4 regions of the Sphaerisporangium siamense genome follow, and region 4 is predicted to be linked to each of the others. Evidence: riboswitches for the same ligand, from Rfam matches in the RefSeq annotation. Region 4 holds a riboswitch; each other region holds the start of a gene.
What was found. Region 4 has a riboswitch for cobalamin ahead of BJ982_RS04455 (ABC transporter substrate-binding protein). Riboswitches for the same ligand answer to the same signal wherever they lie in the genome.

Region 1: linked by a shared signal. The riboswitch ahead of bluB (5,6-dimethylbenzimidazole synthase) and the one ahead of BJ982_RS04455 (ABC transporter substrate-binding protein) in region 4 are both predicted to bind cobalamin.
Region 2: linked by a shared signal. The riboswitch ahead of cobN (cobaltochelatase subunit CobN) and the one ahead of BJ982_RS04455 (ABC transporter substrate-binding protein) in region 4 are both predicted to bind cobalamin.
Region 3: linked by a shared signal. The riboswitch ahead of BJ982_RS32735 (ABC transporter substrate-binding protein) and the one ahead of BJ982_RS04455 (ABC transporter substrate-binding protein) in region 4 are both predicted to bind cobalamin.

What each region holds. Positions count from the first base shown of each region.
Region 1 covers NZ_JACHND010000001.1:57,072-64,954, reverse strand. Annotated here, with positions in the region: gene BJ982_RS00315 (trypco2 family protein) at 1-170, opposite strand, end outside; gene BJ982_RS00310 (glycosyl hydrolase family 18 protein) at 572-2,125, shown strand; gene BJ982_RS00305 (winged helix DNA-binding domain-containing protein) at 2,271-3,383, shown strand; gene bluB (5,6-dimethylbenzimidazole synthase) at 3,388-4,008, opposite strand; cobalamin riboswitch at 4,040-4,238, opposite strand; gene BJ982_RS00295 (monooxygenase) at 4,483-5,736, opposite strand; gene BJ982_RS00290 (HelD family protein) at 5,953-7,883, opposite strand, start outside.
Region 2 covers NZ_JACHND010000001.1:3,614,160-3,622,042, forward strand. Annotated here, with positions in the region: gene BJ982_RS16575 (precorrin-8X methylmutase) at 10-642, shown strand; gene BJ982_RS16580 (precorrin-2 C(20)-methyltransferase) at 989-2,719, shown strand; gene BJ982_RS16585 (cobalt-precorrin-6A reductase) at 2,868-3,608, opposite strand; gene BJ982_RS16590 (ferredoxin-like domain-containing protein) at 3,650-5,119, opposite strand; cobalamin riboswitch at 5,238-5,363, shown strand; gene cobN (cobaltochelatase subunit CobN) at 5,421-7,883, shown strand, end outside.
Region 3 covers NZ_JACHND010000001.1:7,183,517-7,191,399, reverse strand. Annotated here, with positions in the region: gene BJ982_RS32745 (cytochrome P450) at 1-352, opposite strand, end outside; gene BJ982_RS32740 (Gfo/Idh/MocA family protein) at 755-1,591, shown strand; cobalamin riboswitch at 1,639-1,761, shown strand; gene BJ982_RS32735 (ABC transporter substrate-binding protein) at 1,831-2,784, shown strand; gene BJ982_RS32730 (FecCD family ABC transporter permease) at 2,796-3,824, shown strand; gene BJ982_RS32725 (ABC transporter ATP-binding protein) at 3,821-4,657, shown strand; gene BJ982_RS32720 (adenosylcobinamide amidohydrolase) at 4,703-5,371, shown strand; gene BJ982_RS32715 (serine/threonine-protein kinase) at 5,406-7,424, opposite strand; gene BJ982_RS32710 (hypothetical protein) at 7,447-7,883, opposite strand, start outside.
Region 4 covers NZ_JACHND010000001.1:959,052-966,934, forward strand. Annotated here, with positions in the region: gene BJ982_RS04440 (recombinase zinc ribbon domain-containing protein) at 1-92, opposite strand, end outside; gene BJ982_RS04445 (hypothetical protein) at 257-1,462, opposite strand; gene BJ982_RS04450 (hypothetical protein) at 1,607-2,092, shown strand; cobalamin riboswitch at 2,189-2,376, shown strand; gene BJ982_RS04455 (ABC transporter substrate-binding protein) at 2,573-3,562, shown strand; gene BJ982_RS04460 (FecCD family ABC transporter permease) at 3,559-4,674, shown strand; gene BJ982_RS04465 (ABC transporter ATP-binding protein) at 4,671-5,468, shown strand; gene def (peptide deformylase) at 5,546-6,100, opposite strand; gene BJ982_RS04475 (superoxide dismutase) at 6,544-7,146, shown strand; gene BJ982_RS04480 (GNAT family N-acetyltransferase) at 7,153-7,695, shown strand; gene BJ982_RS04485 (enoyl-CoA hydratase/isomerase family protein) at 7,780-7,883, opposite strand, start outside.

The DNA.
Region 1 (7,883 bases), 900 kb from region 4:
TCCACCACCCACACCTTCACCTTGCCTTCGGCCTGGCCCTCATGGCGCACCTCGACCATGAACTCCAGCTCCACCGGGCCGACCTCGAACCGCAGCCGCTCCCCGTCGGCCGACTCCATCGCCGCGGCCAGCTCCTCCCGGACCCCGCGCACCGCTTCGGCCAGCCCCACCCACGCACCCTCGCCCACATTGCCCCACTAACGTCATCAATGAGTGCTTTCACGTAATTACTGCGATCGCAGAGAACCGCCCACGCGCCCAATCAGACGCGCCACTCGCCGCGCGCGTTCACCGCCTTGGTCGTTCGGGCACCAGCATCCTCCGGCCCCGGTCCCGCGAGGGGACGGAGTCGGCGCAGGTCAGGAGGGGGACAGGGGGGACGGGCCGCTAAGTAGGGGGCATAGCGGACAAGGGGTGGCGTTGCCGGAATGAAACATTTGATGGACACTGATCGGATTTCTTCCGATAATTTGGTGCCAGCTGCGAGTTTCCCCGCACCTCGCAACCCTCCGCCGCGTCGTCGTGCCCGGAAACACCCCCCAGACCGGGCGACAGAAGGGTTGTACCCCCCATGAAGAAACCCCTTCGCCTACTATTGCTGGCAGTCTCGTTGCTGCTCGCCACAGTGGGCGTCTTCGTCACGCAGTCCTCCGCCTTCGCGGCCAACCTGCTGTCCAACCCGGGCTTCGAGTCCGGCCTCTCGTCGTGGACCTGCGCCAGCGGTAAAGGCTCCGTGGTCAGCACGCCCGTCCACTCCGGCTCGGGCGCGCTGTCCGGCGAGGCGGGCGGGCAGGACATCGCCCAGTGCACCCAGACCGTGACCGGCCTGCGTGCCAGCACCGCCTACACGCTGAGCGCGTGGGTGCGCGGCAACTTCGTGTACGTCGGCGTGCAGAACGGCACGTCCCGCTGGGCGTCGTCGCCCTCGGCGTACACGCAGATCACGATCTCGTTCACCACCGGCGCGAACCAGACCTCCGCCACGGTGTACGTGAACGGCTGGTACGGCCAGGGCACCTACTACGCCGACGACGTCAGCTTCGACGGGCCGGGCACCCAGCCCACCTCCACGCCGACCCCGACGCCGACGATCACCCCCACGGTCTCGCCGACGCCCACGCCGACCCCGACGGTCACCCCCACCCCGACCCCCACGCCGACCGGTGACGCCACCTGCGCGGTGAAGAGCCGCCCGGCCGGCAAGGTGCTGCAGGGCTACTGGGAGAACTGGGACGGCGCCATCAACGGCGTCCACCCGCCGTTCGGCTGGGTCCCGATCAACGACCCGCGGATCAAGCAGCACGGGTACAACGTCATCAACGCCGCCTTCCCGGTGATCCGCAGCGACGGCACCGTGCTGTGGGAGGACGGGATGGACGCGACCGTGAAGGTCTCCACCCCGGCCGAGATGTGCTCCGCCAAGGCCGCGGGCGCCACGATCCTGATGTCCATCGGCGGGGCGACGGCCGGCATCGACCTCAGCTCCAGCACCGTCGCGGACCGCTTCGTCGCGACGGTCGTGCCGATCCTGAAGAAGTACAACTTCGACGGCATCGACATCGACATCGAGACCGGCCTGTCCGGCAGCGGCAACATCAACACGCTGTCGGCCTCGCAGTCCAACCTGATCCGCATCATCGACGGCGTGCTCGCCCAGATGCCGTCCAACTTCGGCCTGACCATGGCGCCCGAGACGGCGTACGTCACCGGCGGCAGCGTCACCTACGGCTCCATCTGGGGCGCGTACCTGCCGATCATCAAGAAGTACGCCGACAACGGCCGCCTGTGGTGGCTGAACATGCAGTACTACAACGGCAGCATGTACGGCTGCTCGGGCGACTCCTACCAGGCCGGCACGGTGCAGGGCTTCACCGCCCAGACCACCTGCCTCAACAACGGTCTGGTCATCCAGGGCACGACCATCAAGGTGCCCTACGACAAGCAGGTTCCTGGTCTGCCCGCCCAGGCGGGCGCGGGCGGCGGCTACATGTCGCCGTCGCTGGTGAGCCAGAGCTGGAACGCGTTCAACGGCCAGCTCAAGGGCCTGATGGACTGGTCCATCAACTGGGACGGCTCGCGGAACTGGACCTTCGGCGACACCGTGAAGGGGCTGCAGGGCCGCTAGCCGGCAGGACGTGAAGGGCCGCTCCCGGGTGACCGGGAGCGGCCTTTTCGCGTGAGAGGGGACGGTGAGCGCCCTGGTCGGAGGGTTTCATGCCGGTATTCTCGGCTGCGGGCGGCGCCGGCACGCGAAACCTGGGGGACCGACGATGAAGCTGACCTGGGACGCCGTTCTCGCCTGGCGCATGCGGCGGCAGTTCCTGGACCGCCCGGCGTCCGTCTCCACCGAGCAGGTCGTCCGCCGGTTGTGCGGGGTCCAGAGCCAGGTGAGGTCCTACGCCGAACTCGCGGTGGCGGTGCGCTCGCCCGCGCCGGCGAAGGACGCCGTCCAGCGCGGGATCGCCGCCAAGGCGCTGATGCGCACCTGGGCCATGCGCGGCACCCTGCACGCCCTGTCCACCCGTGACGCGCCCGCCTTCCTGTCGCTGCTGGCCTCGGCCCGCACCTGGGAGAAGGGCGCCTGGCAGCGGTCCTTCCTGGACGCGCCGCGCATGGCGCGGCTCGCCGACGCCGTCCGCGCCGAGCTGGACGGCGCCGTGCTCACCCGCGAGGAACTGGTCGCGGCCGTCGAGAGGCGGACCAGGGACGCCACGATCTCCGAGGCCGTGCGGTCCGGCTGGGGCACGGTTCTGAAGCCGCTGGCCTGGCTCGGCGACCTGTGCAACGGCGACGGCGACGACGGCCGGGTCACCTTCACCAACCCCGCGACCTACCTTCCCGGCTGGCCGGGGCTGCCCGAGCCCGACGCCGCCGCCCGGGTCGCCATCCCCGCCTACCTGTCGGCGTACGGCCCGGCCGGGCCGGACGCCTTCAACCGCTGGCTGGTGCGCGGCGCGCTCAAGAAGACGACCGTGCGCCGGTGGTTCGCCGACCTCGGCGACATACTCACCGAGGTCGACGTCGAGGGCGAGCGGCTGTGGGTACGCACCGAGGACGCCGGCTCCCTCGCCTCGGCCGCGCCCACCGACATGCTCCGCCTCCTGCCCGCCTTCGACCAGTACGTCCTCGGCGTCGGCACCGACGACACCCGCGTGGTCCCGGCCGCGCACCGCAAGGACGTCAGCAGGACCGCGGGATGGATCTCGCCCGTCCTCGTCCACGCCGGCACGGTGACCGGGGTGTGGGAGAACGACGAGGGGGCGCTCTCCGTGTCCCTGTTCCCGGGCGCCCCGAAGCCGGACACCGCCGCGCTCGAAACCGAGGCGACCCACCTCGGCGCCCTGCTGAGCGGCGGAAGGCCGATCTCGATCGCGATCTCGTGATCGGTCACCACCGGTCGTGGTGGACGGCCTTCCGCAGCGGGCGCCGGTGCCGCCAGCCGTGCCGTTCCAGGTCCGGCGCGGCCTCCAGGTGGGTCACGGGGCCGACGCAGAGCCAGGCCACCGGGCGGATGCCCGCGGGCACGCCGAGCAGCCCGGCGACGAACGGCTCGCGGTAGAACGACACCCAGCCGACGCCGAGGCCCTCGGCGGTCGCGGCCAGCCACAGGTTCTGGATGGCCAGGCACACCGAGTACAGGCCCGTGTCGGCGATGGCGTGCCGGCCCAGCACGGCGGGCGCGCCGCGCCCGGGGTCGTAGGTGACGACGATCGACAGCGTCGACTCCAGCACGCCCTCGATCTTGATCCGGGCGAACCGCTCCGCCGCCGCGGCGTCGAGCGTCGCGGCGAAGGTCTCACGCTCGGCCGTCACGTGCTCGTGGAAGGCCGCGCGGACCGCGTCGTCCCGCACGACGATGAAGTCCCACGGCTGGGACAGACCGACGCTCGGCGCGGCGTGCGCCGCGGACAGGACGCGGTGCAGCACCCGATCGGGGATCGGCGCGCCGGTGAACTGGCCGCGCACGTCCCGGCGGCGGTGGATGACGTCGTAGAACCGGTTGTCCATGGGCAGGCTCCCGCTGCGCGTGCCCCATACCCGGGGCGGTGGGCGCGAGGCCGGTCTTCGGACTCCCGGATCGACGCCCGCCACCCGCCTTCCCAGCCCTTCCGGGCCAGTGGCCGCGCACTCGCGCGTGGGTGGTGGCTCCCCGGTCACCGCGGCGGGCCCGTGCCGGAATCACACCGGCTTCCCGATTCTCCCCGCCGAGGCGAGGCACCTCACTACGACTCTCCGTGGAAAACCATAAACGATCACCTGCCGCCGCCGTATCGCCGGGGGCGTCGCAATCGCCTGTCCGGACGACGGCATGGCGCTCACCTGAACGGGAGCGGTCACGCCGGCCGCCGATGGCGGGGACGGTGGTGAGGGTTCCGGCGAACGCGCCGGTGCCGCGCGACCGGCGGCCGCGCGAACGCACGCGCCGGGGTGCCGGCGTCCTGGAAGCGGACGGCGGCACCCCGGTGGTGGGCCGGGCGTGGCTCAGCCGCCCGCGCCCGCCCGCTGCCGGCCCTCGGGGGACATGACGAGCAGGCCGAGGCACATCTCGTCGCTCGTGCCCTCGCCCCACACCACGTACCGCGCGGGCAGGCCCTGGAGCGCGGGCAGGGTCTTGCGCAGGCCGGCGTCGTGGGTGCAGGTCACGCGGAGGTTGTCGCCGGGCTTGACGGTGACGGGCTCGGGCAACGGGCGGATCTGCTGGTCGTCGAAGTCGTAGGACGGGATGTCCAGCAGCGTCTTCGCCTTGGGCGTGCCCGGGTTCATCTCGACCTTGATCGCGCGTCCGAGCAGGTGCATGTGCCCCGCGGTGGCGTAGATCGTCGCCTTGCCTTCGAACTTGCTGTCGCAGTGCTGGGTAGGCCCGGGGGTGAGCGGTTTGCCCTGGCCGCAGTACTGCGCGAGCTGGGCGACGTTCTCGCCCGAGTCCGTGCCGAAGCGGCTCACGACGTCCTTGACGGCGGTGTCACGGTCGCAGAGGGGACCGGACTCCTGGCTCGTGCAGGGCAGCTCGATCGGGGCCTGAAGCAACCCGGTGGCCAGCGGCTTGAGCTCGGCCTTGCCATCGGTGAGCCGTAGCCGCATGCTCGACTGGTCGCTCTGGTCGGCCTTGCCGCCCGAGGCGAGCAGGTTGTAGTGGATCTGCATGACGAGCTTGCTGCCGGGCTGGAGCGGATAGCCGACCTTCTGCTTGAGCAGCGTCTCGTTCGCGCCGGGCGCCCAGTGGCCCACCCAACCGCCGCCGTCGACGCCCGAGTTGCCGAAGCAGGTCCAGCCCTCGCCCGGCGTCTTCGCGTCGAGGTCCTGGGCCTGCTGCACCTTGTCGGGGTCGACGCGGAAGATGATCGCGTGGTGGACGAGCGAGGTGTTCTGCGGGAAGAACTGGCTGCCGGTCAGGAACGCCTGCTCGGTGAGGCCGGGGTCGACGATGAAGCAGCGGTACTCGTCGGTCCCGCCGTTCGGCGCCGCGGGCTTGTAGGGCTCGGCCAGCTTGACCTCGACGAAGCGCTCGGACTCGCGTAAGGGAGCCGCGGGCGGTGCGGAGAAGGTGCCGCCGTGCCCGCCGTGGGCGCCGGTCGACGGTGTCTGGGCCTGTTGTGAGGCTTGGGCCGTCGCGCTGCTCTGTGCCCCGGTGGTGGTCGCGTTGCCACCTCCCCCGCATGACGCGACGAGAAGGGCGCCGGCGAGGGCGATTGCCACTCCGCCGAACCATCGCGCCGGCCGGGCCGCGTTGTTCATTGAGCCTCCTGCTGTCCCCGTGGAGTTTCAGATGGCGTGCGCATTGCGGATCCGGCGCGCCGGCCGATCCTTTTCCAGCCTCCCCGCTGCGGAAAGCGCCCGGCATCCGTCCTGAGGCCGAAGCGACTCATCCCGTGGGCTGACCCGTCCCGGGACATCTGCAGCCACGGTCGTAGACGAACGTGATGTTCATCAACAAGTCCCCTGAAACCCCCATCAATCACGCAGGCGCGCGAGCACGGGCGGCAGCCCGTTCTCATGGACCACCGTGAGCCGCCGGGTGGCCCGGGTGATCGCCACGTACAGGTCCTGCCCGCCCTTGGGCCCCTGCGCCAGAATCTCGTCGGGCGCGACCACGATCACCGCGTCGAACTCCAGCCCCTTCGCCTGGGTCACGGTCAGCACCACCGACGGCGCGTCCAGCGCCTCGGCGGTCAGCGCGGACGCCGCCTCCGGCAGCAGGGCCGCGACCTCCCCGTGCCGGGCGTCCGGCGTCAGCACGCCCAGGCGGCCGGCGCCACCGCCGGTCACCAGCGCCAGCTCCGACCGCACGAGCTCCGGCAGCACCATGGCCAGCTCCGTCCGGGCGGCGCGCACCACGCGGGGCGGCGCCTCGCCGTCCCGCACCGAGATCGGCGGCGCCTGGTCAGGATCGACGGCCTGCAGCACGTCGGCGGCGACCGCCATGATCTCCGCGGGGGTCCGGTAGTTGACCAGCAGGCGCGCCTCGCGCCAGCGGCCCTTCACGTACGGGTCGAGCACCTCGGCCCACGAGCGCGCGCCCGCCGCCGACCCGGTCTGGGCGACGTCGCCGACCACGGTCAGCGAGCGCGTGGGGACCCGGCGCATGACCGTGCGCCAGGCCATCGCCGACAGCTCCTGCGCCTCGTCCACGATCACGTGCCCGTACACCCACGCGCGGTCGCCCGCGGCCCGCTCGGCGGTGGTCAGGGCGGCGGCGTCGGACGGGTTGCGCTCGGCGAGGGCGCGGGCGTCCATCACCTCGGTCAGCTCGTTGATCTCCAGGACGCCGCGCGCGTACGCGCGCTCCTCGTCGCGGCGGCGCCGGTCCTCGCGGGCGGCGGCCCTGCGCGGGGCGTCGTCCTCGCCGAGCAGTTCGGCGGCCTCGTCGAGCAGCGGGACGTCACCGGTCGTCCACGGCGAGCCCGCCGGGCGCAGCAGCGCCCGCCGCTCCTGCGGCGAGAGCAGGACTTCGCCGTCCGGGCCCGAGGAGGCCGCGCGCAGCAGCCCGGGGTCGGACAGCAGCTCCGCCACCAGCCGCCGCGGCGTGAGCGGCGGCCACAGCGCGTCCAGCGCCTCGCGCACCGCGGGACGGCTCCACAGCGCGGCCCGCGCGTACCGCAGGTCCTCCTCGTCCATCGGCAGGTCGAGCTGCCGCGCCTCGTCCAGCGCCAGCGCGGTCAGCGCCGAGTCGACGAACAGCTTCCTCGCGATGTTGTGCGGGTTGCGGACCGCGCGGGCGCGGTCGCGGGCGCGCACGCAGGTGGCGTGGTCCACCCGCAGCGCCATCTGCTCCACGACCACCTCGACCCCGTCGCGCACCGAGGTGCGCACGTCGATCAGCACGGTGAGGTCGCCCTCGGGCACCCGCTGCCGGTCGCGCACGGCGGCCCTGACCACCTCGGCCATCCGCGCGCCGCCCTTCACCACCGCCGCCTCGGGCGTGTCCCGCGCGGTGGCCCGCACGCCGGGGAACAGCTCGCCGACGGTCGTGAGGACGACGTCGGTCTCGCCGAGCGAGGGCAGCACCTGGCCGATGTAGCGCAGGAACAGGGCGTTCGGCCCGACCACCAGGACGCCGCGGCGCTCCAGCGTCTCGCGGTGCGTGTACAGCAGGTAGGCGGCGCGGTGCAGGGCCGCGACGGTCTTGCCCGTGCCGGGCGCCCCCTGGACGACCAGCACCCCGGGCAGGCCCGAGCGGATGACCTGGTCCTGCTCGGCCTGGATGGTGGCGACCACGTCGCCCATGCGCCCGGTGCGCCCGCGCCGCAGCGCCGCCAGGAGCGCGGCCTCGCCGACCAGCGCGCGGCGGTCGGGCTCGCTCATGCGGGCGAGGTCGAACACCTCGTCGTCGATGTGGACGACCGTGCGTCCCCGGGTGTGCAGGTGCCGGCGGCGCACCAGCG
Region 2 (7,883 bases), 2.7 Mb from region 4:
GGCGGTCCGGTGGCGGAGCCGTACGGCTACGTGCGCGACGGTGCGGAGATCTATCGCCGCTCGTTCGCGACCATCCGCGCCGAAGCCGACCTGGCGGGCGTGCCCGACGACGTCGCGCGGGTGGCCGTGCGCATGATCCACGCCTGCGGCATGGTGGACCTCGTCCGGGATCTCGCCTGGTCGCCCGGCGTGGTCGCCACCGCGCGGGCCGCGCTGCTCGCCGGCGCGCCGATCATGTGCGACGCCACGATGGTCGCCGCCGGCGTGACCAGGTCCCGGCTGCCCGCGGCCAACGAGGTGGTCTGCACGCTGGGCGACCCCCGGGTGCCCGAGCTGGCCCGCCGCCTCGGCACCACCCGCAGCGCCGCCGCGCTGGAACTGTGGCGCGACCGCCTCGCCGGCGCGGTCGTCGCCGTCGGCAACGCGCCAACCGCCCTGTTCCGGCTACTGGAACTGATGGACGAGGGCGGTGGACGGCCCGCCGCCGTCCTCGGCCTCCCGGTCGGTTTCATCGGAGCCGCCGAGTCCAAGCAGGCCCTGGCCGATTACGGCGACCTCCCATACCTGGTCGTCCACGGCCGCCGCGGCGGAAGCGCACTGGCAGCGGCAGCCATCAACGCGATCGCAACCGAGAAAGAGTGAACGCGCAATGAACGCCGAACCACAACCCGAACCCCGCGAGAACGAGCCCCGAATCGACGTCCCCCGAAGCGTCCAGATCCGGGGTGGCGAGGCTCGGGGAAGCCAAGATTGGGACGGCGGAGTCCAGGGTGACGAGGTCGGGGGCGGCGAGGCCCGGGGTAGCCAAGATTGGGACGGCGGAGTCCAGGGTGGCCAGGTCGGGGGCGGCGATGCCCGGGGCGGCGAGGTCGGGGGCGGCGACGCCCGGGGTGGCCAGGTCGGGGGCGGCGAGGTTCAGGGGGGTCAGGGGCGAGGGGGCGGGATTCGGGATGGTGAGATTCGGGATTGTGGGGTTCTGGGCGGTGGGGTGCCGGCGAAAGGGTGGTTGCGCGGGGTCGGGGTGGGGCCGGGGGATCCGGAGTTGGTGACCGTCAAGGCCGCCCGGGTCATCGGCGCGGCCGAGGTGATCGCCTACCACAGCGCGCGGCACGGGCGCAGCGTCGCGCGGGCCGTCGCCGCGCCGTACCTGCGGGACGGGCAGATCGAGGAGGCCCTCGTCTACCCGGTCACGACCGAGACGACCCGGCACCCGGGCGGGTACCAGGGCGCCATCGACGAGTTCTACGAGGACTGCGCCCGCCGCCTCGCCGCCCATCTCGACGCCGGGCGCGACGTCGTCGTGCTCTGCGAGGGCGACCCGTTCTTCTACGGCTCGTACATGCACATGCACAAGCGGCTCGCGCACCGCTACCCGACCGAGGTCGTGCCCGGGGTCACCTCGGTGAGCGCCGCCTCGGCGGTGCTGGGCCGTCCGCTGGTCGAGCGCGAGGAGTCCCTGACCGTCCTGCCCGGCACGCTGCCGCCGGACACGCTGGCCGCGCGCATGGCCGAGCCCGGCTCCCTGGCGGTGCTCAAGCTCGGCCGCACGTTCCCCGCGGTCCGCGACGCGCTCGACCGCGCGGGCCGCCTCGGCGAGGCCTGGTACGTCGAGCGCGCCACCAGCGACCGGCAGCGCATCGCCCCTCTCGCCGAAGTGAACCCGGCCGAGGTCCCGTACTTCTCACTCGCGATCATCCCCAGTAGGGCCGGTGCCCGTCTCCCCACCGCCACCCCGGCGCCGGGCGAGGCGAGCCACGGCGGCACGGTGCCGTACGGGACGCATCATGGCGAGGCGGAGCGGCGCGAGTCGGTCCCGTTCTCGGCCGAGCAGAGCCGTGGCGAGGTGGAGCGGCGTGAGGTGGTGCCGGTTCCGGTCGAGCAGGGGAGCCATGGCGGAGCGGTGGCGTATGGGGAGGTAGAGCTGCGGGGGCCGGGGTCGGTTCCGGACGGGCAGGTGGGTCGGGGGGACGTGCGGCGGGGGGAGGTGGCCGTTGTGGGGCTTGGGCCTGCGGGGCAGGCGTGGCTGACGCCTGAGGCACAGGACGCGCTGGCCCGTGCCGACGACCTCGTGGGGTACGGCCCGTACCTGGACCGGGTGCCGCCCAACCCGCGTCAGCGGCGGTACCCGTCCGACAACCGCGTGGAGGCCGAGCGCGCCGCCCACGCCCTGGAACTGGCCGGGGCAGGCTCGCGCGTGGCCGTCGTCTCCTCAGGTGACCCGGGCGTCTTCGCCATGGCGGCGGCGGTGCTGGAGGTGGCGTGCGAGCCGAGGTTCGCCGACGTGCCGGTGCGCGTGGTGCCCGGGCTGACCGCGGCCCAGGCGGTCGCCGCCCGCGCGGGCGCGCCGCTCGGCCACGACTACTGCGTCCTGTCCCTGTCCGACCGGCTCAAGCCCTGGGACGTCATCGCCGCCCGCCTGACCGCCGCCGCCCGCGCCGACCTCGTGATCGCCATCTACAACCCGGCCTCACGCGCCCGCCGCCGGCAGGTGGAGGCGGCCCGCGACCTGCTACTGCGGCACCGCGCCCCGGACACTCCCGTCGTGGTCGGGCGCGACGTCGGCGGCCCCGCCGAGAACGTCCACATCACGACCCTGGACAAGCTGGACGTCAACGACATCGACATGCGCTGCCTGCTACTGATCGGCTCCTCAACAACCCGCCACGCCACCCGAAACGGCGGCCCTGCCGTCTACACCCCCCGCCGCTACCCGGCCTGATCTGACGTGCCGCGCCTCGCCATCCGGGTATCCCTGGGAAGACCGAGCCGCCGGTGCCGGGACGGTTCGAGTGCTGTGTTCGCGAGTGGGTGGGAGGGGCGTGAGTCCGTCGGGTAGTTGCGTGACGACGCGAGTTCGACCCGGGTGCTCACAGCAAGGTACGCACCCAGGCGAGTGCGGCCTCCACGGTCTCGGCCACGCGGCAGTCCGGTAGCGGCGGGCGGCGTACGACGACGACCGGCAGGCCGAGATCCCGGGCGGCGGCCAGTTTGGCCACGGTCATCGTCCCGCCGCTGTCCTTGGTCACCAGGACGTCGATCCGGTGCTCGCGCATCAGCGACCGCTCGCCGTCCGGGGTGTACGGCCCGCGGTCCAGGATGAGGTGGTGGCGCGCGGGCAGGGGCGGCTCGGGCGGGTCCACCGTGCGGATCAGGAACCACAATGCGTCCAGGCCCGCGAACACGGGCAGGCCCTGGCGGCCGGTCGTCAGGAAGACCCTGCGGCCCAGGGAGGGCAGGGACGCGGCGGCCTCCTCCAGCGACCGCGCCCAGTGCCAGTCGTCCCCCTTCTCGGCGCGCCAGCCCGGACGCCTGAGCACCAGCAGCGGGACCCCGGCCTGTTCGGTGGCCCGGACGGCGGAGACGGTGATCCGCTCCGCGAAGGGGTGCGTGGCGTCGACCACCGCGCGTATGCGCTGGTCACGAAGCCATGCGGCCATCAGCTCCGGGCCGCCGAACCCGCCGACGCGGACCTCGCCCTCCGGCAGCCGCGGGTCGCTCACCCGCCCGGCCAGCGACGAGACCACGCGCACCTCCGGACGGCCCGCGAGCGCCGCCGCCAGCCGCCGCGCCTCCCCCGTGCCGCCGAGTATCAGCACCCCCGCCGTCACCGCGCCTCCTAATGCATCTCGCGCATGAGCACGAAGCTCCGTCAGCGCGCCTCGCGGGCCGCGGTGACGGCGGCGGCGACGTCCTCGATGTCCGCGGCGCGCACGCTCCCGCCTCCAGCCTCGACCCGGTACCCATCCCCAGTGGCCACCACCAGCACGGCATCCCCGCTCGGCCGCCCACACCGACGCTCACACCCCACCCAGTGCACCGGCAGCGGCACGCCGCGAGGACCGGCGGCCTCGACTGTGGCGGGGCCGGGACCGCCCTGTGGGGTGAAGTAGGTGGTGGCGGCCTGGTGGGTGGCTTGGGCGGCGTCGGACTGGACGTCGGAGAGGGACTTCTCGCATCCTGGCCGCCCGGCGCAGGATGACACCCCGCTCCATGGGGAACGCGGATCGGTGACCAGCCCGGCCTCCTCCGACCGCGATCGACACTGCTCCGCGTCCTCCGGGGCCAGTCCGGGCACGATCACGCCGCGCCACGGCGTCAGCCGCACCTCGCCCGACCCCACGCGCGCCGCCGCCGCCAGCACGGCCGTCTGCGCGGCCGTCAGCCGTCCGAGTGGCGGCATGACGACGAGCGCCACCCGCCCGTCGGCCTGCGGCATCAGCCCGAGTAGCGGGGCACCCGGCTCCCGGGGGAGTACGGCCTCACCTGCCGCAGCGCGACCCGGTGCCGAAGATCGAGGGGGCGCGGGGAGGCGCGTGGTGATCGCTTCGGGGCCGTCGGTCAGTTCCGCGACGCGCCAGGCGGCGGAACCCCGCGCCGCGCGCTCGGCGAGGAACGCCTCCGCGGCGTCGATCATGAGGTTCACGGCCTCGTGCGGCCCCGCCCGCAGACCGGTGTCCCGCCCGGCCAGCAGAACCACGCCCTGGACGGATACGGCCGGCTTACTAGCGGACGCGGCCGGCTCGTGAGCGGACGTGGCGGGCTCGTGCATGGATGTGGCCGGCTCGTAAGCGGGTGCGGGCGGCCGGTGAGGGGAGCGGAGCGGAGACTCAGCGGATGCGGGGACCGACAGGGGGATGTACGCGATGTCGGCGGGGAGGTGGGCGACGTCGCCGCGGCCGTCGTCCAGGGTGAACAGGAAGCGGCCGGGGAGTTCGGCGAGGGCCGGGCGGGAGACCAGCATGGCGTCCAACTCACGGACCAGCGGGGCGATTTCCAGGAGCCCGCGGCCGTCCAGCCCCGCCAAGGGGGAGGCCAGGATGTTCCGCACCCGTTCGTGCGTGGCCGAAGGGAGGAGGCCGGCGGCGGCCATCCGCTCGGCGAATCGTGCCGCGGCCGGGCCGGTGAGCCCGCGTACCTGCACGTTCGCCCGCGAGGTCAGCTCGACGACCCCCGAGCCGAGGTCCGCCGCCGCCGCGCCGAGTTCGCGCAGCCGCCTGGCCGTGAGCAGCCCTCCCGGGACGCGGACCCGGGCCACGGCGCCGTCCGCCGCGGGATGCGTCTGCAGGGCACCGGGACAGGCGTCCCGCCGCGCCCGCTCGGGAAAGTCCACGACCTCCACGCCGAGGATCGTAACCCCAGACCCGAGCGCCGTGGAGCGGAGCATCCCGCCTAGAGGGCGCGGCCGATTTCGCCATGGGCGGTGGTGGCGTGGTCTGATAGGGGCGACGGCGTTATGGAGGAAGCCGGTGTGAGTCCGGCGCGGTCCCGCCACTGTTACCGGGGAGTCAACCCCACCTGAAGGCCACGGCCCGGCGACGGGCGGGAAGGCCGGGGTGAAGCGCCGATCCGGGAGCCAGGAGACTCCGAGCCGTGTATGGACCCGCTACCCGGGGCGCGGACCCCGAGTGAGGAAACGTGCCGTGCGCGAACTCCCTGTTCTGCTGCTGTCCACCTCCGACACCGACCTGCTCAGCGCGCGCGCGAGCGGTCTGCCGTACCGGCTCGGCAACCCCGCCCGGCTGGCCCCCGCCGACCTTCCTCCTCTGCTGGAGGGCGCCGGGCTCGTGGTCGTCCGCCTGCTGGGCGGCCGGCGCGTCTGGGAGGAAGGGCTGGACGCCGTGCTGGCCGGGCCCCGCCCGGTCGTGGTGCTCGGCGGTGAGCAGGCTCCCGACGCCGAGCTGATGGAGCTGTCCACGGTGCCGGGCGGCGTGTGCGCGGAGGCGCACGCCTACCTGGCCCACGGCGGCCCGGCGAACCTGGCCGAGCTGCACCGCTTCCTGTCCGACACCGTCCTGCTGACCGGCCACGGCTTCGCCCCGCCCACCCCCACCCCGAGCTGGGGCGTCCTGGACCGCCCGCGACCGTCGGGGGCGCAGGGTGTACGACCCGCGGGGGCGAACCAGACGCTGGGCGCCCATGCTCAGGATGCGTCGTCTGAGGAAGGGCAGGGGGCATGGTCTGCGGAGGGGCAGGGGACGCGGCCTGTGGAGGCGCACGAGGAGCGGCCGCTGGTGGGGGTGCTTTATTACCGGGCGCATCATGTGGCGGGGAACACGCGGTTCGTTGAGGTTTTGTGTGACGCCGTTGAGGAGGGTGGGGGGCGGGCGTTGGCGGTGTACTGTGCGTCGCTGCGGGCACCGGAGCCGGGGCTGCTGGAGGTGCTGGCTCAGGTGGACGCGCTGGTGGTCACCGTGCTCGCGGCGGGAGGTACGCGGCCCGCGACCGCGTCGGCGGGGGGTGACGACGAGGCGTGGGACGTGGGGGCGCTGGCGAGGCTGGACGTGCCCGTCCTGCAGGGGCTGTGCCTCACGGGGGACCGCGCGACGTGGCTGGAGAGCGACGACGGCCTGTCGCCGCTGGACGCCGCCTCGCAGGTGGCCATCCCGGAGTTCGACGGGCGGATCATCACCGTCCCCTTCTCGTTCAAGGAGATCGACGCCGACGGCCTGCCCGTCTACGTGGCCGACCCCGAGCGCGCCGCCCGGGTCGCGGGCATCGCGGTCCGGCACGCCGCGCTCCGGCACGTGCCCCCGCCCGCGAGGCGGGTCGCCGTGATGCTGTCGGCGTACCCGACCAAGCACGCCCGCATCGGCAACGCGGTCGGTCTCGACACGCCCGCCAGCGTCGTACGGCTGCTGGCCGCGATGCGGGACCAGGGGTACGACATCGGGGCCGCGGGCGAGATCCCCGGCGTGGCGGAGGAGGACGGCGACGCGCTGATCCACGCGCTCATCGCCGCGGGCGGCCAGGACCAGGACTGGCTGACCGAGGAGCAGCTCGCCGGCAACCCCGTGCGCGTCTCGGCCGCCCGCTACGGCGCCTGGTACGCCACCCTGCCCGAGGATCTGCGCACCCGCATGGAGCGGCACTGGGGCCCGCCGCCGGGCGAGCTGTTCGTCGACCGTTCCCGCGACCCCGGGGGCGAGATCGTTCTGGCGGCGCTGCGCGCCGGCAACGTCGTGGTGATGGTGCAGCCGCCGCGCGGGTTCGGCGAGAACCCCATCGCGATCTACCACGACCCCGACCTGCCGCCGAGCCACCATTTCCTGGCCGCCTACCGCTGGCTGCGCGACGGCTTCGGCGCGCACGCCGTCGTCCACGTCGGCAAGCACGGCAACCTGGAGTGGCTCCCGGGCAAGTCGGCCGGCATGTCGGCCTCCTGCGGCACCGACGCCGCGCTCGGCGACCTGCCGCTCATCTACCCGTTCCTGGTCAACGACCCCGGCGAGGGCACGCAGGCCAAGCGCCGCGCCCACGCCGTCCTGGTGGACCATCTCGTGCCGCCGATGGCCCGCGCCGACGGCTACGGCGACATGGCGCGCCTGGAGCAGCTCCTGGACGAGCACGCCTCGATCGCCGCGATGGACCCGGCCAAGCTGCCGGCGATCCGCGCCCAGATCTGGACGCTGATCCAGGCCGCGCGCCTGGACCACGACCTCGGGGTGGCGGACCGGCCGCACGACGCCGAGTTCGACGACTTCCTGCTGCACGTGGACGGGTGGCTGTGCGAGGTCAAGGACGTGCAGATCCGCGACGGGCTGCACGTGCTCGGCCAGGCCCCGGAGGGACGCGCCCGCGTGGACCTCGTGCTGGCCATGCTGCGGGCCCGGCAGATGTGGGCGGGCGGCGTCGCGCTGCCGGGCCTGCGCGAGGCGCTCGGCCTCACCGAGGACGGCGCCGCCGGGCGCGCCGAGACCGACAGGGCCGAGGGCCTGGCGGCGGCCCTGGTCGAGGGCATGGAGGAGCGCGGCTGGGATCCGGCCGCGGCGGCCGAGGTGTGCGCGTCCGTCCTCGGCGCCGTGGAGGAGACGCGGGACGCCGTGGTGCGGGTGCTGGAGTTCGCGGCCACCGAGGTCGTGCCGCGGCTGGCGGGGACGGCCGGC
Region 3 (7,883 bases), 6.2 Mb from region 4:
CCTCGCCCAGGGAGCCGACCTTCCTGGCGGTCAGGAGCGGCTGGAGGATGCCGCGGCTCGCCTCCCAGGCGGCGCCGTCGTCGAGGATGCTCGCGCCGAGCAACCGCCGCAGGGGACGCCAGAACATCCCCTGGCGCTGGTAGTTCTCCCAGTTGCCACGCAGCACGTGCTGGACGTGGTCGGGGTGGCTGACCAGGTAGACGGGCGTGGATCCCGCCGGGAGACGGACGATCGTCCCGCGGGAACGTCTGGCGAGCGCCGCCAGCGTGTTCACGGGGTCGCGCACGATCTGAGGGAAGAGCCGGTGGAGGGGGACGGTTCGGGCATGCCGGGGGGAAGCGGCGACCGACATCGTGGGGTGCTCCAAGGGTGTGCTGCGGGCCGTGCCGCGTTCGCGTCATGCGTGAAAGGCCGTGAAAGGCCGTGACCGGTTGTGCCGCACGAGGCGGGCGCCCGGAACCGGCGGGGAGGTCCGGCTCCGGGGCCTCCTATCGAGCGCCGCTCACCGCATACCGCGAACGCGACAATTGGTAATTTCGTGCGGCAAAATGCCACATGATCAATGAAGTATCACGATCGCGGACCGCGATCAAGGTTTCGGTCAATAACCACTTAGACCGCCGAAAATGGCCTTTTCCGTACAGTCCGGAATCCAGGGGCGCGATACCCGACGCCGGACACCCCGCGTGGCTGGGCTAGTCTCGCTCCGATCGGTCGGACACCCGGGGAGCTGAGCGTCGTGGAACCAGTGTCGGTGGGTCTCATCGGAGCCGGGCCCTGGGCGGAGGCCGTACACGCCCCCATGCTCGCCGCCGGGCCGCACACGCGGCTCGCCGGGGTGTGGGCGCGCAGGCCCGAGGCCGCCGCCCGCCTCGGGGCCCCGGTGTACGAGCGGGTCGAGGAGCTGTTCGAGGTCTGCGAGGCCGTCGCCTTCTGCGTCCCGCCCGCCGTGCAGGCCGAGCTCGGCCTCCTCGCCGCCAAGGCCGGCAAGGCCCTGCTGCTGGAGAAGCCGCTCGCCGCCGACCTCGACGCCGCGCGCCGCCTGGCCGACGCCGTGGGCGAGGCCGGCGTCGCCTCCCAGATGGTGCTGACCTTCCGGTACGCCCCCGCGACCAAGGACTTCCTGCGGCGGGTCTCCGAGATCGACCCCTTCGGCGGGCACGCCGTGAACGTCTCCGGCGCCCTGCACGAGATCGACTCCCCGTGGCGGCGCGAGCGCGGCGCGATCCTCGACGTCGGCCCGCACGTGATCGACCTGCTGGACGCCGCGCTCGGGCCCGTCATCGGCGTGCGCGCCCACGGCGACCCGCTCGCCTGGACGGGCCTGCTGCTGGAGCACGAGACCGGCGCGGTCAGCGAGGCGTCGCTGTCCATGGCCGCGCACGGCGAGGACGGCGTCTCCCGCGTCGCCGTCTACGGCCACCGGGGCGGCGCCACGCTGACCGGGGACGCCCTCGGCCCGGAGGTCTTCCCCGCCATGGCCGCCGAGTTCGCCGCCACCGTGCGCGCCGGCGGCGGCCACCCGCTGGACGCCCGCCACGGGCTCCGCCTCCAGGAGATCATCGCCGCGGCCGAGGCCCAGCTCGCCTGACCCGCGGTGGTACGCCCGTCACGACCTGGCGTATCCCCTCTGGCCGTTGGTTGATACGGTTCGTGTGACGCGTGGCGTGGAGCGAAGTCCGGTGTGATTCCGGCGCTGTCCCGCAACTGTGAGATCCCCCCGGATCGAGCCAGGTCGCCTCCACCCGCGCCGACGCCGTCAACCCTCGTGGAAAAGGGTGATCCGTCATGACCACGGGTCCTCGTTTCCCGGCAACAGGAGGAACCCACGTGAGGCCCGTACGCACGGTCCTGGCGTGCGCGTTGCTGGGTACGCTGACGCTGGCCGCGTGCGGCCGGACCGACGCCCCCTCAGCCACCAGCGCAGTCACCAGTACGACCCCCGCCCCATCCGCCGGCGCCGCCGGCTTCCCCGTCACCGTCCAGGCCGGCAACGGCCCGGTGACGATCGCCGCCAGGCCCACGAAGATCATCTCCCTGTCGGCCAGCCACACCGAGACGCTGTTCGCGATCGGCGCGGGGCCGCAGGTCGTCGCCGTGGACGACCAGTCCAACCAACCGGCCGAGGCGCCGAGGACCGACCTGTCCGGCTTCAAGCCCAACGTCGAGGCCATCGTCGCCAAGCGCCCCGACCTGGTCGTCCTGTCCAACGACATCGACGGCGTCGTCGGCGCGCTCACCAAGCTCGGCGTCCCGGTGCTGCTGGAGCCCGCCGCCACCAAGTTCGACGAGGTCTACGACGAGATCGCCGACCTCGGGGCCGCCACCGGCAACGCCGCCAAGGCCACCGAGCTCGCCCAGGGGATGAAGGGCCGGATCGACGCGATCGCCGCCGCCGCGCCCAAGGACAAGAAGCTGAGCTACTACCACGAGCTGGACAGCACCCCCTACTCGGTGACCTCCAGCACCTTCCTCGGCCAGGTCTACGGCCTGTTCGGCCTGACCAACATCGCCGACAAGGCCCCCGACCCCGCCGGCGGCTACCCCAAGCTCTCCAGCGAGTTCGTCGTCAAGGCCGACCCCGACCTGATCTTCCTGGGCGACACCAAGTGCTGCGGCCAGTCCAGGGAGACCCTCGCCAAGAGGCCCGGCTGGGCCGGCCTGTCCGCCATCAAGAACGACCGGGTCGTCCCCCTCGACGACGACATCGCCTCCCGCTGGGGGCCGCGCGTGGTCGACCTGGTCAAGGTCGTGGGCGAGGCCGTCCAGAAGGCCGCGGGCTGAGACCGGCGGCCATGGCGACGGCGTCTCCGGCGCGCGCACGGCCGGCGGCGCTCGCGGTGGCGCTGGTCGTGCTCGCGATCTGCCTGCTCGCGGGACTGACGATCGGGGCGGTCGGCATCCCCGCCAAGGGCATGCTGCTCGAACTCCTCGACCGGCTGCCGTTCGTCTCGGTGGACTCGGGCCTGTCGCCGGTCGAGAAGGGCCTGCTCTTCGAGCTGCGCATGCCCCGGGTCGTGCTGGCCGCCGTCGTCGGCGGCCTGCTCGCCATGTCCGGCGCCGGCTACCAGGGCGTGTTCCGCAACCCCCTCGCCGACCCTTATCTGCTCGGCGCCGCCGCGGGCGCCGGCTTCACCGCCACGCTGATGATCGTCCTGGTCCAGGTGCAGGGCCTGGTGCCGATCGCCGCGTTCGGCGGGGCGATCGGCGGGGTGCTGCTGGCGTACGCGCTCGGCAGCACGGCCGGGCGCGGCGGCGGCACGGCCACGCTCGTGCTCGCCGGGGTCGCGGTCTCCTCCTTCCTCGCCGCGCTGCAGGCGTTCGTCCAGCAGATCCGCGTCGAGCAGCTCCAGAAGATCTACTCGTGGATACTCGGCGGCGTCGCGGGCGACTGGTCGCAGGTCCGGCTGGTCGCCCCCTACGCGGTGGTGTCGGCGGTCGTCCTGCTGGCCCACGGCCGCCTGCTCGACGTCATGTCGGTGGGCGACGACGAGGCCGTCAGCCTCGGCGTGGACGCCGCGCGGGTCCGTCTCGTCGTCCTGTGCGCCGCCTCCCTGGCCACGGCCTCGGCGGTCGCGGTCAGCGGCCTCATCGGGTTCGTCGGCGTGGTCGTCCCGCACGCCGTGCGGCGGCTCGCCGGCGGGTCCTACCGCGTGGTGCTCCCGCTGTCGCTGCTCGGCGGCGCCGCGTTCATGGTGCTCGCCGACCTGCTGGCCCGCACGATGCTCGCCCCCGCCGAACTGCCCATCGGCGTGGTCACCGCGTTCGTCGGCGCGCCGTTCTTCGTCGGCATCCTGCGCGCCACCCGCTCGGTGAGCGTGTGAGCGCCCCGCCGAACCCGGTGAACCCGGTGAACCCGGTGAACACCGTCGAGGTGCGCGACCTCGGCGTCTCGCTGGACGGCAGGCCCGTGCTGTCCGGCGTGGGGCTGTCGGCGCGCGGCGGCGAGTGGCTGGCGGTGATCGGTCCGAACGGCGCCGGCAAGTCCACGCTGCTGCGGGCGATGATGGGCCTGGTGGAGGCGAGCGGCGAGGTCCTCGTCGACGGCGTGCCCGCGCGCGGCCTCGGCCCGCGCAGGCGCGCCCGCCTGATGGCCTACGCCCCGCAGGACCCTCTGCTGCCGCCGCACCTGACCGTGTTCGAGTACGCCATGCTGGGCCGCACGCCGTACATCTCCTACCTCGGCCGGGAGTCCAGGAGCGACAGAAGCGTCACCGGGTCCGTGCTCGAACGCCTCGACCTGGCCGCGCTCGCCGACCGGCCGCTCGGCAACCTGTCCGGCGGCGAGCGCCAGCGGGTCGTCCTGGCCCGCGCGCTCGCCCAGCAGGCCCCCGTGCTGCTGCTCGACGAACCCACCACCGCCCTGGACCTCGGCCACCAGCAGCAGGTGCTCGAACTGGTCGACCGGCTGCGCCTGGCCGACGGCCTCACCGTGATCACCACCATCCACGACCTCAGCCTGGCCGGGCAGTACGCCGACGCCATGCTGCTGCTCGCCCGCGGTGCCCTCGCCGCCGCGGGCCCGGTGGCCGACGTCCTCACCGAGCCCCTGCTCGCCCGCCACTTCGGCGCCCGCGTCCGCGTCGACACCGGCCCCGACGGCCGCCCGCTGGTCAACCTCGTCCGCCCGCGCCAGGACGCCCCCGAGCCGGCCTGAGGGCCCCGGGGTACGCTGCGAGCACCCCGCCGTGAGGAGTCCCCCATGCCGCCCCCGCCGTCGCTGAGCCACCGGCACGAGGACGGGGCGCGTCTCGCCTCGCTGCTGTGGGAGTTCGGCCCCGGCCGGCGCGCGATCTCCTCCGCCGTGCTCGGCGGCGGCATCGCCCCCGCGGAATGGGTGCTGAACGCCCAGGTGGTGGCCGGGTACGCGCGCATGGACCCGAGGGAGCACCTGCGCGCGCTGGCCCCGCCCGGCACGGGCGTCGGCATGATGACCGCCGCCTCCGTCGACCGCTACACCCGCGCCGAGGACGGCGGAGCCGAGGCGGTCGCCACCGTCGGCCTGCGCGTGCCCACCTGGGCGGCCTCGCCCGAGGGCGTCCCCGACCCCGAGCTGCGCCCGCAGCGGCTCCACCCCGCCCCCGGCACCGTCAACATCATCGTGGCCCTCCCCGTGGCCATGTCCGACGCCGCCCTGGTCAACACCGTGATGACCGTCACCGAGGCCAAGACCCAGGCCCTCATCGAGGCCGGGTACGCCTGCACCGGCACCGCCTCCGACGCCGTGTGCGTGGCCGTGCGCGCCGAAGGCCCGCGCGAGCCGTTCGGCGGGCCCAGGTCCATCTGGGGCGCCCGCCTCGCCCGCGCCGTCCACCACGCCGTCCTCGACGGGGCGCGCGCCTGGTCGGCCGCCCACGACATCACGCCGTGACGACCGGCCCGGCCGCGCGAGGACCCGGGAGGGCTCAGGAAGGGAACGTCGTGGTGGAGGTGATGCGGTCGATGGCGGTCTGGTCGCACCTCGCGGGCGGGCAGAAGAAGGCGAGCAGCGCGACCGGCTTGTCCTGGCCGCGGCTGACGATGTAGACGACCAGGTCCAGGCGTCCCTGCTGGGCCGGGTCGTTCACCACGCCCGTGAGCCGGAACGCCGGCCTGCCCCCGACGGTGGCCGAGGTCGGCGCCGAGGCGAAGTCGGCCGGCCCCGGCAGCACGAAGCTCAGGCTGCGCTTCAGCGTCTCGGGGGCGTCGGCGGTGCTGATCGTGTCGTTGAGCTCGGCGAACACGCCGGTCGCCCGCTCGGGACTGCTCGCGAGCAGCGCGTTGACGGCCGTCCAGTCCGAGGCGATCGGCACCGAGAACAACGTGTCGAACTCGGCCGCCGCCGGGGAGAACACGGCGTACTCGTCGTTGTGCGTGCGGGACTCCCATGTGCCCGGGTACTCGAACGCCATGGGGGCGGCAGGGGTCCCCGGATACCGCTTGGGGCCCGGCGCCACCGGCGACCCCTGGGCGAGGAGCAGCGCGGCCGCCACCGCCAGCGAGACCAGCACCGCGCCCGCGGCGATCAGCAGCCCGGCGGGCGGGCGGCGCCGCTTGACCGGCGGCGGAGGGCCGGGGTGGGTGGAGGCGCCCGTCTCCGGATACCCGCCCGGGACCGGGAAGCCCGGCGGCACGGTGCCCGCCCCCCGAGCCTGCCCCGGCGGTACGGACGCGGGGACGTGCCCGAGGGAGCCCGAAGCCGGAACGTGCCCTGCCCCGTCAGGCGGCGCGTGGACGTGCCCGGTACCCGGAGAGGCCGACGCCCGGCCCTGACCAGGGACGGAGGCGGCACCGTGCCCCGCGGCGGGCGCGGGGCCGTGGCCGGGGACGGGCCCGTGACCCGCGACAGGGGCAGGGCCGTGGCCCGGAGCGGGGGCGGAACCGTGGCCCGGGAGGGGCGCGGAACCATGACCTGGGATGGGGGCGGGGCCGTGGTCCGGGTGGGAGGTGGGGCCACCCGGCTGGGCGGCGCTCCATGGCGAGCCGGAGGACGCCTGCGCCGGCGTCCCCGGGGGAGGGGTGAACGGCGCGCCCGGGAACGGCGGCCAGGACGGGCGGCCCTCCGGCGGGCTGTGCGGCTCCTCGGCGCTGATCGCGTCCCTGAGCGCGGTCACGAACTCGCGGCAGGTGGTGTACCGCTCGCCCGGCGACTTGGCCAGCGCCCGCGCCATCACCCGGTTGACGGCGTGCGGCAGGTCGGTCCGGTACGGGGTCAGCGGCGGAGGGTCGTGCGAGACGTGCGCGTACAGCAGCGCCAGCTCGGTGTCCCGCTGGAACGGCGGCAGCCCCGACAGCGCCTCGTACACCACGCACGCGAAGGCGTACAGGTCGCTGCGCCCGTCCACGGGCAGGCCGCGGATCTGCTCGGGCGCCACGTACCGCGGCGTGCCCATGAAGTGGCCCTGGCTGGTCAGCCCCGCCTCGGAGAACGTGCTCTTGGTCAGCCCGAAGTCGGTCAGGTAGACGTGCTCGGGATCGCGGTCGGAGCCGTCGGTGACCAGGATGTTCGCCGGTTTCACGTCCCGGTGGACGAGCCCCTGCTGGTGGGCGGCGTCCAGTGCGGAGGCGATCTGGGAGAACAGCGCGTAGCCGCGGGCCACCGGCAGCGGGCCGCTCGCCTGGATCAGCCTGCGCAGGTCGGAGCCCTCGACGTACCGCATGGCGATGAAGAGCAGCTCGTCGCTCTCGCCCGCCTCGTAGATCGGGATGATGTTGGGGTGGTCGATCCCGGCGACCAGGCGCGACTCGCGCACGAACCTGTCGCGGAAGCGCTGGTCCTGGGAGAGCTGCGGCGCCAGGACCTTCAGCGCGACGGTGCGGCCGAGGCGCTGGTCGCGGGCGCGGAAGACCGTGGCCATCCCGCCGCGGCCGATCACCGCCTCCACGAGGTAGTCGGCCACCTGCCCGCCGACCAGCGGCGGCATCGAGAATGCTTGATCGCTCATGCGTTCCCCGCGACTGCCTTTCTCATTGGTCGGTCGGGTTGCCGCAGAAGCCGCAGAAGCGGTGCGCCTGGCCGAGGCGCATGCCGCACTGCGTGCAGAACCGCGTCTGCCCGGGGTCGGTCGCGGCGGGAGGGGCCCCCTGCCCCTCGCCCGCGGCGACGTGGATCGCCTGCGTGCCCTGTGCGGGCCGGGCGAAGGCGGCGGTCACGGCGTCCGGCGGACGCTCCTCCGGCGCGAGGTTCTCCCGCCGTCTGCGGCGCAGCAGCAGGGGCGCGGCCACCGCGACGACCACGCCCACGGCGACCACGCCGATGGCGGCGGGCAGCATGGGCGGCACGCCCGTGCCGCTCTTGGCGGGCGCGCTCGCGGCCGGGCGGGTGGTGGGCGCGGTGCGGTTGGCGCGGGCGACGCGCAGGTGGTCCTGGGCGACGGCGTGGTCGGGCCGCAGCCGCAGCACCT
Region 4 (7,883 bases):
GGGAACACGCACCGGTAGTGCGCCTTGCCGTTGTTCCAGCTTCCCTGCATCCGCCGCTCACAGACGCCGCAGAACAGCAACCCCCGAATCACGTACGGCCGGAGCGTGCGGCGCGGCTTCCGTTCAGCGTCGGCTCGGCGACCGCGACGTTCGCACCCAGGCTCGCCATGCTGGAGACCACTAGCAGTGTCCACGGCAGCACACCGCCTCGGGAACCACGGCGGCTGGACAGATCACGTGCCCGCGTGGACGAGAGTCAGGATGCGGACCAGTCAGGCCCGCGGGGGGTGTCCTGGATGGTGACACCGACGTGGCTCAGGGCTTCGCGTACGGTGTCCGCGAGGTCGTAGGCGCTCGACTTTCGTAGTTCGCCGCGTAAGGCCAGCAGTGGTTCGACCAGCGGGGTCAGCCGTTCACGGGGGTCGCGGAGGTCGAGCGCGGGGGTGAGCCGGGCGATCATTTCGCGGAGGAGCGTGCGTGCCTGCGCGACGCCGTCCTCGTCCTCCTCGGTGTCCGCCGCCCATTCGCTGATCGCGGCTTCGAGATCCAGTACCGCCTGGATGAGCGCGTCGGCGTCGCGCCGGGCGAGAGCGGAGTCGAAACGTGCCTGGCATGCCCGCATGGCCTCCCCCAGCGTCGCGCTCGCGTGACCGGGCTGTGCCGCCGTTGCGAGGCCGGATGGCGGCAGCGGGTCGATGGTGTTCTCGGCGAGCTCGCGAAGCTCCGCGATGTCCAGCTTCGTGCCCGAGCGGAGGACGGTCTGTGCTCCGCCGCGTCGTACCGTCAGCCCGCCGCGCCCGCGTACTTCGGCGGTTCCGGCGTGGAGGTCGAAGATGACGGCGGTGTGCTCGTCGATGCCCAAAACCGCGGCGCCGTCCGGCAGGTCCTTCTCCAGCCGGGACAGCCGCCGCTCGCCGAGGTAGCAGTACCGGGTGTCATGGGTACCGCCTTCGGCATTGTCATAGTGCGGGATCACGGCCGCGATCAGTCCCAGCGGCGCGAGCAGGTCGAGCCCGTCACGCCAGTGCGGCTCGGCGCCGACCTTGTAGATCTCGTAGACCGGGACGGCGGCCACTCCCGCCGTGCAGGCCGCGGCCGAGGCGAGCACCGTCACGCCCCGGGACGGCCGCACTCGGGCCCGCAGGTCGGACGCGACGCCAGTGGCCGTCCACCGGTCCAGGGCGTAGGTGGGGCTGCCGGGGCCGGAGAAGACCCAGTCGGCGCGGCCGAGGGGCTCGCCGGGACGCGCGGCCTCCACGGCCAGCCCGACGCTGGTGGCGAAGTACTTGCGGGCGCGGGCGGAGATGTCGGCGGCGTTCTCCTGGAAGGCGTACGGGGTGTCGAGCAGCGTCGCCCGGGGACGGGGGCCGAGCCGGCGGGCGAGCGAGCGGTGCACCTCCACCATCGTGGGGCTCGTCTCCCCCGAACCCATCAGCGCCAGCACTCCCGGCAGATCGCGCATCCTGCCCGCCTCCCTGCATGACCCACTAAAGCCATGCACACGGGCCGTGCACAACGCAAGTGCAGTGATGCATATAAGCTGCTGTTGCATAGAGCTCGCAACTACAGATCGGAAGGCTCACTCGGGGGAATGGGACGGGAACGCATGATCGATGACAGCGCCGTCCTCCCACCGGTCTCGGTCGAGGTGCTGGCACTGCGCGTCAACGCCTCGGGGACCTGGGCCTATCGCCGGTCGACCACGGCGCCCGTCCCTGGGGAGAGCCCCGACGAGGCCGCCCGGCGCCTCGCGCGCGTGCCCGCCGACGTCCCGTACACCGTCGTGCACTCCACGAGCTGGCGTTACCGGCCGGTGGGCCAGGTCGTGCTGACCTACGCCGTCTGCCCCGACCCGACGCCGGAGCTGCCCGCGATCGAGCTGCCCGTCCTGTGCCTGAGCGCCGGCGCGACCCCGGCCGCTCCCACGCCCGAGCACCTCGACGTCGCCAACGTCGCCGCGCACGCGATCCGGCACCTGGCGTTCCTCAAGGCCACCGACGCCGTCGTGGGCGACGCCCTCGGCGCGCACCCGCGCGTGGGCCGGGCACTGGACGGCCTCGCAGAGGTGGCGGCCGTCGCCGGCCAGCGGTAGACGAGTAGGACGGGTAGGACGGGTATCGACCCGTTCAGGTGCTCGCATCTCCGCCGGAGCCGGAAAGGAGCAGCCCAGATGTCACCTTTGCGGGCTGCGCTCCGTATGCGACCATGGGCGGCGAAAGGCGACGGCGGAACGAGGAAGCCGGTGTGAATCCGGCGCGGTCCCGCCACTGTGATCGGCGAGCGGACTCCGACGAGGCCACTGCCCCGTAAGGGCGGGAAGGCCGGGGCGAGCTTCGACCCGAGAGCCAGGAGACTCACGCGGTCGCCTCCTCGATGAAGCTGGGGCGGATCTCCCCTGAGAGGAAGGCGTGATCGATATGTCCAGGCGATCGTTCTCCTCGCTGCCGCGAGGTGACCGTACTTCGCGAGCCCGCGCGCGCATGGCACTTCTCGCCGGTCCGTGGCCACTCGTGGAGTGGTCCGGCGGCACCGCTCCGTGCTGACGACCGTTCCCCTCGGGAGAGGATCCGGCATGACGGGCAAACGTCCGCTGACTTTGCTGCTCGCGTTCGCTTCGGCCGTACTGGTGACCGGCTGTGGCGGCGCCACAATCGTCGACAGAGCCACCCCTGAAAACGCCACCGCGCCCGGTTTCCCGGTGACGATGGCCAACTGCGGCGTGACCACCACCTACGAGCGGCCGCCGCGGCGGGCGGTGTCGCTGAACCAGCACGCGACCGAGGTCATGCTGGCGCTCGGCCTGGAGAAGTCCATGATCGGCACAGGGTACCTGGACGATCGGATCCTCCCGGAATACCGGGCGGCCTACGACGGGATCAAGGTGCTGTCCAAGGAGTACCCCTCGTACGAGGCTCTGCTGGCGGCCGAGCCGGACTTCGTCTACGGCGGCTTCGCCACCACTTTCGACGAGAAGGAGGGGCGCGGCCGGACCGCGCTCGCCGGCGCCGGGATCGATACGTACCTGAACATCGAGGAATGCGCGTCGACGCCGGTGACCTTGGACATGACGGATCAGGAGATCCGTAACGTCGCCAAGATCTTCGGGGTGCCGGACCGCGCCGAGCGGGAGGTGCGTCGGCTGCACACCACGCTGGACGCCGTCGGGAAGAAGGTCGCCGGAGCGCCGCCGGTCAAGCTGTTCGTCTACGACAGCGGGGACAAGACCGCCTTCACGGCGGGCGGCGCCGGCGTCGGGAACGAGATGATCAAACGGGCGGGTGGAGCCAACCTGTTCGCCGACCTGCCCAAGACGTTCGGCGACGTCTCATTCGAGCAGGTGGCCGAGCGCGCGCCCGAGGTCATCGTGATCTACGACTACGGCGACCAGCCGGTGGAGGACAAGAAGCGGTTCCTGCTGTCCAACCCCGCGCTCAAGGACGTACCGGCGATCAAGAACAAGCGCTTCGCGGTGCTCCCACTGTCCTCCACGGTGCTCGGCGTCCGCGTGCCCGCCGGGGTGGAGTCGCTGGCTCGCCAGATCCACCCCGACCGCTTCCGGTGACGGAGACGACCCGCACGACCGAGACGACCGGCACGGCGGAGGCGACCGGCGCCGCCACGCCGTCCCGGCCGCCGGGCGACGCGAGGCGTGGCCGCAGCCGTCTCCCGTTCACGCTCGTGCTCGTCCTGCTCGGCGGGCTGGCCCTGGTGGCGGCCACGGTCGGCATCTCCGCCGGCTCGATCAGCGTTCCGGCCGGACAGGTCTGGGGGATCCTGCTGCACCGGGTCCACGCCTCCCTTGCCACGCCGACCTGGACACCGGTGCGCGAGACGATCGTCATGGACGTACGGCTCCCCCGGGTGCTGCTGTGCGCCGTGATCGGAGCCGGCCTGTCGGTGTGCGGCATGGCGCTGCAGGCGCTGGTGCGCAACCCGCTGGCGGATCCGATGCTGCTGGGGGTGTCCTCGGGCGCGAGCGTCGGCGCGGTGGCCGTCGTGGTGTTCAACGTGTCGCTGTTCGGGATCTTCTCCCTGCCCGTGGCGGCGTTCTTCGGCGCCCTGGCCGCGCTGGTCGCGGTGTACTTCCTGGCCAGGTCCGGCGGCCGGATGACGACGGTACGGCTGGTGCTGGCGGGCGTGGCGACGGCCGAGGTGCTCTCGGCGGTCGCCAGTTTCCTCGTCGTGACGTCCAACGACCCGCACAAGACGCAGTCGGCGCTGCGCTGGATGCTCGGCGGGCTGGCCGGCACCACATGGGCAGTGGTATGGATCCCGGCCGCGGTGGTCGTGGCCGGGACGGTGGTGCTGCTCGGCCTCACGCGCCCGCTCAACCTGCTGCTGGCGGGCGAGGAGGCCGCCGCGTCCCTCGGGCTGGACGTGCACCGGTTCCGGGCCGCGCTGTTCGTGCTGGTCGCGATGATGATCGGCGCGATCGTCGCGGTGAGCGGCTCCATCGGGTTCGTCGGCCTCATCATGCCGCACGTGGCACGGCTGCTCCTCGGTGCCGACCACCGGCGTGCGCTGCCCGTGGTCGCGCTGCTCGGCGCGGCGTTCCTGATCGTCGCCGACCTGGCCGCGCGCACGCTCATCCGTCCCGAGGAGATCCCGGTCGGCATCCTGACCGCCCTGGTCGGCGGCCCGTTCTTCCTCTGGCTCATGCGGAGGGCCCGATGACGCCCGGCGCCCTGAGGGCGCACCAGGTGTCCGTCGTCGTCAGCGGCAAGGCTCTGGTGCGTGCGGTGTCCCTTGATGTGGCGGCGGGCGAGGTCGTGGGGCTCGTCGGGCCGAACGGCGCCGGCAAGTCCACCTTGTTGCGCACGTTCTACCGGGCGCTGCGCCCCACGTCCGGACACGTACTGCTGGACGGGGACGACGTGTGGCGGATGCCGGGCAAACGCCTCGCGCGCCGGCTCGCCGCCGTGCTCCAGGAGACCGCGGGCGACTTCGCGCTGACGGTGTACGACATGGTGGCCATGGGCCGCACCCCGCACAAGCGCGCGTTCGACGGCGACGACGCCGGCGACCGTGCCATCATCATGGGCGCGCTGGAGCGCCTCGGCCTGGCCGGTCTGGCGTACGCGCCGTTCGACCGGCTCTCGGGCGGGGAGAAGCAGCGGGTCCTCATCGCCCGGGCGCTCGCCCAGCGGTGCGGGACGATGGTCCTGGACGAGCCGACCAACCACCTGGACCTGCGCCACCAGCTCGACGCGCTCGACCTCGTACGCGAGCTGGGCGTGACCGCGGTCGTCGCGCTGCACGACCTCAATCTGGCCGCCGCGTTCTGCGACCGCCTCTGCGTCCTGAACGACGGCGCTGTGGTCGCCCTCGGCACACCCCGGGACGTGGTGACGCCGGCTCTGCTCGCGGAGGTCTACCGCGTCCAGGCCGACGTCACCACGAATCCGGAGACCCGCACCCCGCAGGTGACGCTCCGCGCGAGGTGGACGGAGAGAGGAGTGGTCGCCTGACGGTGCGAGCGGCTGTCAGCCTTGGACGGCGCATCGGGTTGGTGAGGCCGTCACAAAAGGGAGATCAACTCCGGGGATCAGCTCTCCGGGGTCCTTACAGGGGTTCCCGCCACTTGTTCGTAGGCGTCGAGCACCTGTCGGCGCCGGTCGGCCGGGAGCCGGTCGATATAGAGCCGCCCCTCCAGGTGGTCGGTCTCGTGTTGCAGGCAGCGGGCCAGCACGCCGGTGCCGAGGACGGTGATCGGGGCGCCGTGGACGTCATAACCGTGCGCCACGGCCCGGTCGGGCCTGGCGAGCGATGCCCGCTGCCCTGGCACCGACAGGCACCCCTCATCGTGCACGTCCAGGCGGCGGTTTCCGGCGTCGGGCATGACGAGAGTCGGATTGACCACTACGCCCTTCTGGAACTCGTTGTCACCGTCCGGGCAGTGGTAGACGAAGACCTGAAGGTCGACACCGATCTGATTCGCCGCGAGCCCGACGCCCTCGGCCGCGTACACGCTGGCGAACATGTCCTCGACCAGGCGGGCGAGCGAGTCGTCGAAGGCGGTCACCGGCCGGCACGGGCGGTGCAGCACGGGGTCGCCGACAAGGCGGATCGGCAGCACGGTGCCGTGATTGTGAGCGTCCACGCGAAAGTCCTCACATAGCAGCTAGTTGCACAGAATTTGCAATAGCAATTCGCTCGCATTCTCGCAGAGCGGCCGGAGCCGTGCCGCGTGCCTCTCACGGGAAGGAACCAGCGATCGAGATGTCGCTGCCGTGACTGCCGTACACGCACGTGAGCCGAGCCCTACGGTCCTGAAGTCGACGCGCTGGCCGCAGATGCAAGACGGCCGCGCCGACGCGGGCCGCGCCCTCGGCGATGGTCAGGCCGATCCTGGAGCACCGGCCGGCGTCGCCCACAGATGACAGAGCACGCGATCGGACGCCTCATCCCTGACCAGGACACCGACCGGCGCGTACAGACGCTCAGGAGACACCAAGGCCCTCTTTGGCGATACACCCACCTGCCCTACTAATGTAGTTGCGAGTTATGTGCAATAGCAGGACGATCGAAGCTGAGGAGAGACCGATGGGCGAGTACTCGCTTCCCGATATGCCCTACGACTACGCGGCGCTGGAGCCGGCGATCACCGGGGAGATCCTGGAGCTGCACCACGCCAAGCACCACGCGGCCTACGTCAAGGGCGCCAACGACACCCTGGAACGCCTGGCCGAGGCCCGCGACAAGGGCGAGTTCGGCGGGCTGGTGGGGCTGGAGAAGACCTTCGCGTTCAACCTCTCCGGGCACGTCCTGCACTCGATCTTCTGGCAGAATCTCTCTCCCGACGGCGGCGACCGCCCCGACGGCGCGCTCGCCGAGGCCATCACGGAGCACTTCGGCACCTTCGAGGCGTTCCAGAAGCAGCTCACCACCGCCACCGCGACCGTTCAGGGCTCCGGCTGGGGCGTGCTGGCCTGGGAACCCCTCGGCCGCCGTCTGATCATCGAACAGGTCTACGACCACCACGGCAACGTCGGCGCCGGCACCACCCCGCTGCTGGTCTTCGACGCCTGGGAGCACGCCTACTACCTGCAGTACCGCAACGTGCGCCCCGACTACGTCCAGAAACTCTGGTCGCTGATCAACTGGACCGACGTCACCGCCCGCTTCGACGCCGCCCGCAACGCCTGAGCGCCCGTGGACACCGCGCCCGTCCGGACCCGCACCTCGCCCGTGCCCCGGACGGGCGCCGCCAACGGCCTCGTCCGCCTGGTCGAGCCCGCCGCCTTATACCGGCACCTGACGAGCGTGGCCGACGTCGCCGGGGAGGTGTTCGGCAGGCCACCCTGGTCCGAGGCGTCCACCACCGCCCGCGCCCTGGCCGCCCGCATGCTCGCCGACAGCCACCGCCCCGGCTTCGTGCTCGCGATGGCCCTGCACGGCGAGAACCTGTACGGCTTCGCCTACGGCATCCGCTGCTCACGCCTGGCCACGCTCGCCCACCGCCTCCCCACCGGCGACTTCACGCTCAAAGAACTCGCCGTCCTTCCCCAGGCACGCGGCACCGGCCTCGGCGCCGCGCTGCACGACACCGTCCTCGCCGCCGCGGGCCCCGGCCCGCGCTGGCTCGCCACCCACGTCGCCGCCACCGAAGCGCTCGGCCTCTACCGCGCCAGAGGCTGGCACAGCGTCACCCTCGTGTCCCCCACCTGCCTGATCATGAGGCGCCAGTACGCCTGACGGGTCGGGACGATATGGCCGTTCTTGACCAGGTTGGTGGCCATGGGGGGGCGCCCATGTCGCCCAGGCCGATGAAGGCGATCTTCAGAACAGTCCCGGCTCTCCGTCGCCCAGCGGGGCGAAGAACGCCTCGACCTCCTCGGGTGAGGCGGCGACCGCCCAGCGCGGTGTCCGGTCCTTGTCGATGA